DNA from 3 places in the Alteromonas gilva genome. Region 2 is predicted to be linked to each of the others. Evidence: predicted binding sites of a transcription regulator. Region 2 holds the regulator's gene; each other region holds the start of a gene.
What was found. Region 2 encodes FliA, which starts transcription of late flagellar genes. Its sites were predicted from a motif close to CTAAAGNTNNNNNNNNNNNNGCCGATA; they were not measured.
Positions count from the first base shown of each region.

Region 1: pomA (flagellar motor protein PomA) is a predicted target of FliA. The motif match lies at 1,187-1,213, and genes of this name have one in related genera.
Region 3: OIK42_RS09485 (VC2046/SO_2500 family protein) is a predicted target of FliA. The motif match lies at 1,327-1,353, and genes of this name have one in related genera.

Region 1 is NZ_JAQQXP010000003.1:510,671-512,940, reverse strand. It holds gene OIK42_RS18670 (flagellar motor protein MotB) at 1-265, opposite strand, end outside; gene pomA (flagellar motor protein PomA) at 269-1,033, opposite strand; gene xseB (exodeoxyribonuclease VII small subunit) at 1,370-1,618, shown strand; gene OIK42_RS18655 (polyprenyl synthetase family protein) at 1,620-2,270, shown strand, end outside.
Region 2 is NZ_JAQQXP010000001.1:1,584,502-1,586,771, forward strand. It holds gene OIK42_RS06970 (MinD/ParA family ATP-binding protein) at 1-841, shown strand, start outside; gene OIK42_RS06975 (RNA polymerase sigma factor FliA) at 843-1,571, shown strand; gene cheY (chemotaxis response regulator CheY) at 1,616-1,999, shown strand; gene OIK42_RS06985 (protein phosphatase CheZ) at 2,035-2,270, shown strand, end outside.
Region 3 is NZ_JAQQXP010000001.1:2,163,109-2,165,378, reverse strand. It holds gene trhO (oxygen-dependent tRNA uridine(34) hydroxylase TrhO) at 1-669, opposite strand, end outside; gene OIK42_RS09485 (VC2046/SO_2500 family protein) at 784-1,293, opposite strand; gene OIK42_RS09480 (response regulator) at 1,399-2,270, shown strand, end outside.

The DNA.
Region 1 (2,270 bases), on a different contig from region 2:
GGGTAGGGTCTGGCCGCCCGGGGCGAAATTCCATCGCGATCACACTGGTGCCTTTAGGAATGTCTTTCACTTCTATCTTATTTTGCACCCCAAAGGCAAACTTCATGGAGCCGGCAATTTGTTTAAACTTAAGCACATCCATTTCAGAGAAGGCTAACAGCAACACAAAAAAGCACATCAGCAGTGACATCAGATCAGCAAAGGTGCCCATCCAGGCGGGCAGTCCTTCAGGAGGACATTTGGGACACTCTTCCTGCCGCGCCATAAACTACTCTTCCTCGCCGGCTGCACCGCGTTTACTGGCCGCCAGATAGTTTTTAAGAATACCTTCTATAACCCGCGGGTTCTGTCCATCGGCAATACCGACAATGCCATCAAGAATTAACGACTGATTGAGCTTTTCTTCGTTTAAGCGATTACTTAATTTTGCGGCAATAGGCAAGCAAATTACGTTGGCCAGGAACGCACCATAAAGTGTGGTCAACAACGCTACCGCCATCGCCGGTCCAATCGCTTTAGGATCGTCCATGTTTGACAGCATCGCCACCAAGCCAATTAATGTTCCAATCATGCCCATGGCAGGCGCTACGTCACCAAGCCCTTTAAAAATAGAAACACCAAACTCATGCCGCTCGGTAGTCATTGAAATATCTTTTGCCAGTGTTTCGCGCACGACTTCAATATCATGACCATCGACCAGCATATCCACCCCTTTCTGCATAAAAGGGTTACCAATTTCAGCCTCTTCAAGGGCCAAAAATCCGCCTTTACGGGCGGCATCGGCCATTTCAACGACTTTTTCGATGAGATCTTCGGGCACGTCTATTTTGAACATAAACGCTTTGCCGGCAATTTTACCGGCACCAAAAAACTGGCCAAGGGTAAATTGCGACATAACAACGAAAAGACTGCCACAGAACACAATTAGTACTGACGGCACATCGACGAACATGCTGAGATCCCCGCCGAGGATCATCGCCATGACAATAAAGCCGATGCCGCCTAACATACCTACCAGGGTTGCTAAATCCACTTGATTCCCTCATTTCGTCATTTATTCAGGGCGTAACTGAATTCATGGTTTAACTATAGCTACTCTATACACATAATACAGACACACGTGCGGTGAACTGTACTGGTAAGGTTAGGCTATAACAATCATTATGTTTAACTCTGTCTGCCATTTTATCGGCAGTTTATTTTTTTTCTATACTGATATTACTACCATTTCATCATCACCGATAACCTAAGCGGCACGCCAGCCTGCGCGTCATCTAAATTTACCCTGCCGGGAGTAAACCATTTGACCCCCGCGCAACCCTCAGTTAATGTGCCATCTTTACGCAGCCAGAGACACTAAGAGGGAATCGTGAGCGAAAAATCCGCCCCACCCAGTCAGTCATTTGAACAAACCATTAGCGAGTTAGAAGCCATTGTGACAGAAATGGAACAGGGTGATCTGCCGCTTCATGACGCGCTGAAAAAATTTGAACGCGGTATTGAGCTTTCACGGCTGAGTCAAAAAGCCCTTGTCGATGCCGAACAAAAGGTCAAAATCCTGACTGAACAAAACGGCGACAGCCAGTTACAGGATTTTTCTGCTGCGCAAGAGGACTAGCATGCAATTAGCGTCATTGCACGAGCATATTAAGCGGCGTATCGATACCGAGCTTGAGCAAGCTATCAATCAGCTACCCGACACCGCCACCAGATTAAAGCAAGCGATGTTGTATTCGCTCACCAACGGCGGAAAGCGTATGCGTCCGCTGCTCGTGCACTTAACCGGTAATATGCTCGACATCCCGGAAACTGACCAACGCACTATCAGCATGGCCATTGAGTGTATTCATGCGTACTCTCTGGTCCATGACGATCTGCCTGCCATGGACGACGATGAACTGCGTCGTGGCAAGCCCACATGCCATATTGCGTTTGATGAAGCGACCGCAATACTGGCAGGTGATGCCTTGCAAACTCAGGCTTTCACACTCTTGTGTGAACACCCCATGAGTGACTATGCTAATCAACATCGCGCCCGCCTCGTCGCTACATTAGCCAGAGCGGCGGGCTATCAGGGCATGTGCGGTGGTCAGGCTATTGATTTGGCGACTACCGGAGACGCTATCGGGGTTGCCGAATTAAAACAGCTTCATCAACTAAAAACAGGCGCATTACTGACCGCGTGTGTCGAGATGATTTGTCTGGTGTCACCGGATATTACCACCACACACCAGCGTGCACTGTGTCAGTTCGCGCAAACGATTGGGCTG
Region 2 (2,270 bases):
TAGCTTAAGAAAGATGAATCAATCAAGATTAATCAAGGTAATAGCCGTAACCGGTGGTAAAGGAGGGGTTGGTAAAACCAACATTACTCTTAATACTGCCATTGCCATGGCGAAACAGGGCAAACGGGTCATGGTTCTGGATGCCGACCTTGGCCTGGCCAACGTCGATGTGATGCTCGGGTTACGGGTAGAGAAGAATTTGTCTCACGTATTGTCCGGAGAATGTACCTTAGATGAAGTACTGGTTACCGGCCCTCATGGCATAAAAATCGCGCCGGCAACATCAGGCAGTCAGTCTATGACTGAGCTGTCAGCCACTGAGCATGCAGGGCTTATCAGAGCCTTTAGTGAATTGCGCTCACAGATTGATGTGCTGATTGTAGACACCGCCGCCGGCATATCCGATATGGTCCTGAGTTTCTCTCGTGCAGCGCAGGATATTATGGTGGTGGTTTGTGACGAACCGACCTCGCTGACCGATGCCTACGCGTTAATCAAAATTCTAAACCGTGATTACGGTATTTTCCGTTTCAAAATCGTTGCGAATATGGTGCGGGATGTCCGCGAAGGTCAGGAATTATTTAGTAAATTATCAAAAGTTACCGGGCGTTTTCTGGATGTCGCGCTAGAATTAGTGGCGACGGTACCGTTCGATGAAAATATTCGCCGCGCGGTGCGCAAACAAACGGCAATTGTGGACGCTTTTCCAACGTCGCCGGCAGCGAAAGCAATCGACCAATTGGCAACCAAAGCGATAAGCTGGCCAATTCCGGCGCAACCAGGTGGGCATCTGGAGTTTTTCGTCGAGCAATTAATCGCTCCAAAGGTGTCAGGGAGTTAGGGTGAATAGCAGAGCTGCAGCGTATAAACAGCAATCAGATAAAGCGCAGCTGGTAGAGCGTCATGCTTCTTTAGTTAAACGCATTGCTTACCATCTTATGGCGCGGCTTCCGGCCAGTGTTATTGTAGATGACCTGATTCAGGCTGGCATGATTGGTTTGCTGGAGGCAGCCAAAAACTTTGATGGCAGCAAAGGCGCGAGCTTTGAAACCTTTGCCGGCATCCGTATTCGTGGCGCCATGCTCGATGAGATCCGCAAAGGTGACTGGACTCCGCGGTCAGTGCATCGCAATGGCCGGGCAATTTCTGAGGCGATCGCCCAGGTAGAATCTGAGACTGGCCGTGATGCGCGTGATGTTGATATCGCGGCACGTTTGAATGTATCGCTCACCGAATATCATCAAATGTTGTCTGAGGTAAATGCCGGTAAGCTGGTCGGTATTGAAGATTTGGGAGTGTCGGAAGACATTATCGCCACGGAAGAATCCCGTGGCGCGGACTCCCCGTTAGAAGATTTAATGCAAGGTTCGTTTCAAAAAGCGCTTGCGCATGCTATTACTACGTTACCAGAGCGTGAAGCGATTGTTTTATCCCTGTATTATGATGAAGAATTGAACCTGCGGGAAATCGGCGAGGTTCTCGAGGTAAGCGAGTCAAGGGTCAGTCAAATACACAGCCAGGCAATGCTAAAACTTAAAGTTCGTATGCGGTCATGGCAGACTGGTGAGTAACCTTAACTATACTAACAATATGACTATCCTCACTGGAGGCAATTTTGGATAAGAATATGAAAATTCTCGTAGTAGACGATTTTTCTACCATGAGACGTATTATCAAAAACTTACTCAAAGATTTGGGCTTCTCAAATATTCAAGAAGCCGATGATGGCAGCACCGCATTGCCGATGCTGCAACAAGGAGATTTTGATTTTGTAGTAACGGACTGGAACATGCCGGGCATGCAAGGTATCGATCTATTGCGTGCTATTCGTGCCGATGACAAATTAAAGCATCTTCCTGTGTTAATGGTGACGGCTGAGGCAAAGAAAGAGCAAATTGTTGCTGCCGCTCAGGCTGGCGTAAACGGCTATGTTGTTAAGCCTTTCACAGCAGCTACATTAAAAGAAAAACTAGATAAGATATTCGAACGTTTAGGTTAATTCAGTTAAGTGTTTAACCGCCTGAGGACAACTGGATGACTGAAAAAAAGAAAGTCCCCATGACTCTGGACGAAGCAAAGCAGTTGGTTACCTTTTTAGAAAATGGTGACGATGAATCGGCTAACGCCCTGCTGGATGCTGTCGCGATGAAAGAGTCCGTAGAACTATTTGCAGAAGTGGGCAAGCTTACCCGTCAGCTTCACGACTCGTTGAACAACTTTCAATTGGACGAACGCATAGCCGGTCTGGCTAACGAAGAAATTCCCGATGC
Region 3 (2,270 bases), 580 kb from region 2:
ACAATCGCCTTCCCACATCGACTGCTCTTTAGGCACATCTTCGAGATACTGCAGTATGCCGCCTTCCAGGTGGTAGACTTCTTCAAAACCCTGCTCTTTTAAATAGGCAGTGGATTTTTCACAGCGGATACCGCCGGTACAGAACATGGCGACCTTTTTATTTTTGGCCGGATCAAGATTCTCTTTTACGTAATCGGGAAACTCGCGAAAGGTTTTGGTATTAGGGTTTACCGCGTTCTGAAAAGTACCAATTTCTATTTCGTAATCATTGCGCGTATCAATTAACACTACATCGGGGTCGCTGATCAACGCATTCCAGTCTGCCGGCTTCACGTAGGTGCCCACCGTTTGCCGCGGATCAATGCCTTCAACACCCATGGTGACAATCTCTTTTTTGAGTTTAACCTTGGTGCGGTAAAACGGCTGGGTTTCGTGGTAAGAAATCTTGTAAGAAATCGGGTTAAACCGGGCATCGCTGTTTAACCATTCAAGCAAGTTATCAATACCTTCCTGGGTGCCCGATACCGTACCATTGATACCCTCAGACGCGAGTAACAACGTACCTTTAATTTGGTTGGCTTCCATTGTCTCCTGTAGGGGCTGACGAATGGCTTCATAATCTTCAAGCGCAACGAATTTATACATTGCGCATACAATATACTGACTCATAAATGTTATACCTTTGCGAGTTGGAACGTAAAACCAGTGCAAAATGCGCGCGCAATATAGCAAAAAAACCTCGTCAGGAAAACCTCACGAGGAATTTTAGCGTTATGGCTTAATTTATAATTGCAATGCCTGCGAACCGGGAATGATGCTCGACAACAACGTGGGATCGGTATCGTACCCGGCTGTGGGGGGCTCCTCACGCTTTGCATTTAACCATGCCAACTGAGTGCGGTAGGCGCAGTTTTGCTTTACGTCGGGCGGGATCCGGTTGCTGTCATTGGTAAAACTTAACGGATCGGGGTGCATAGCCTGCCACAATTTAATATTGCTATGACCGTCGGGGCTGGCCGCAATATCAGCCTGCCAGCGTAGGTAAGTCGCCAGGTTAGACTCGTTGGTGGTCAGCGGGCTTCGCCGGTAATGATTAAGCCTGGCAGGAAAGTCATCGTCGGCTACCGTTTCATGCTCGTTACGCCAGCTAACCGCGCTATCGCCGTGCGTATCATACAATGCCAGGCACAATTTAAAAAACGCGTTGCTGCCGCTAGCAGCTTGATTAAGCGCAAGTTCTTTATTTATCGGCAGTACTTTGGCGTCGATTGACTGACTATTATCTGTATGCAAAATCATTCATAAATATTAAAGACTTACTAGCTTAATCGGCGCGTTCACATTATCCTTTAGTAAATTAACTTAAAGTATCGCCAGCGACGGGAGCAAACATTGGGAGTGCCCTATCAGGACGTTAATATCCTTGTAGTTGAGGATCAGCGCCCTTTTTTAGTTTTGCTGAAAGGACTCTTGACAAACTTAGGGGCTAAGGACGTCATGATGGCAACCAGCGCAGACCAGGCGATTAAGTTTTGTCGCAACCATCAGGTTGATATTATTGTTAGTGACTTGCACCTGGGCTCAAACAAAAAAAATGGCTTCGAGCTGTATCAGGAGCTGCAACATCGCACATTAATTGGGCCCGGAGCAGTCTTTTTACTGATCAGTGCCGATGCGGCCCGTCCTATCGTACTAGGCTCCCTGGAGCACAACCCCGATGATTATTTGCTCAAACCATTTTCACAGGCCCAGCTAAAAAATCGCCTGAATAAAGCGTGGCAAAAAAAGCAGTTCTTTATCGATGTATTATCGGCGCTGACAGAAAAAGACTACCCCCAGGCTGAGTCAGCACTGCAGCAACTGGAAAACATGCCGGGCTCCTATAATCGCACCTCGGTAGCCCTGCAAACCGAAATGTTCTGGCAGCAGAATAAATACCAGGAGGCGCAGGCCCTTCTCACCAGTCAGGCTGATTTATTACCCAGCCAGTGGGCGCAATTAGCCTTGGGTAAAACGCATCTGGCCATGAAGCAATACCCGGAAGCAATAAAGTGCGCCAATCAGGTGTTAAACTTAAATCAGTTCGACCCCGAAGCACTGGATATTCTGGCGCAGGCCAAGTCTGCACAAAATCAGCCAGAAGAAGCCATCGATTACATTAAACAGGCCATTAAAAACTCACCGCTGTCTTTACAGCGTCAACATCTGGCCTGCCAAATTGCCCGTGAAAACAATAATTTTGAGCTCCTGATCGAATCCACCAAAGCAAC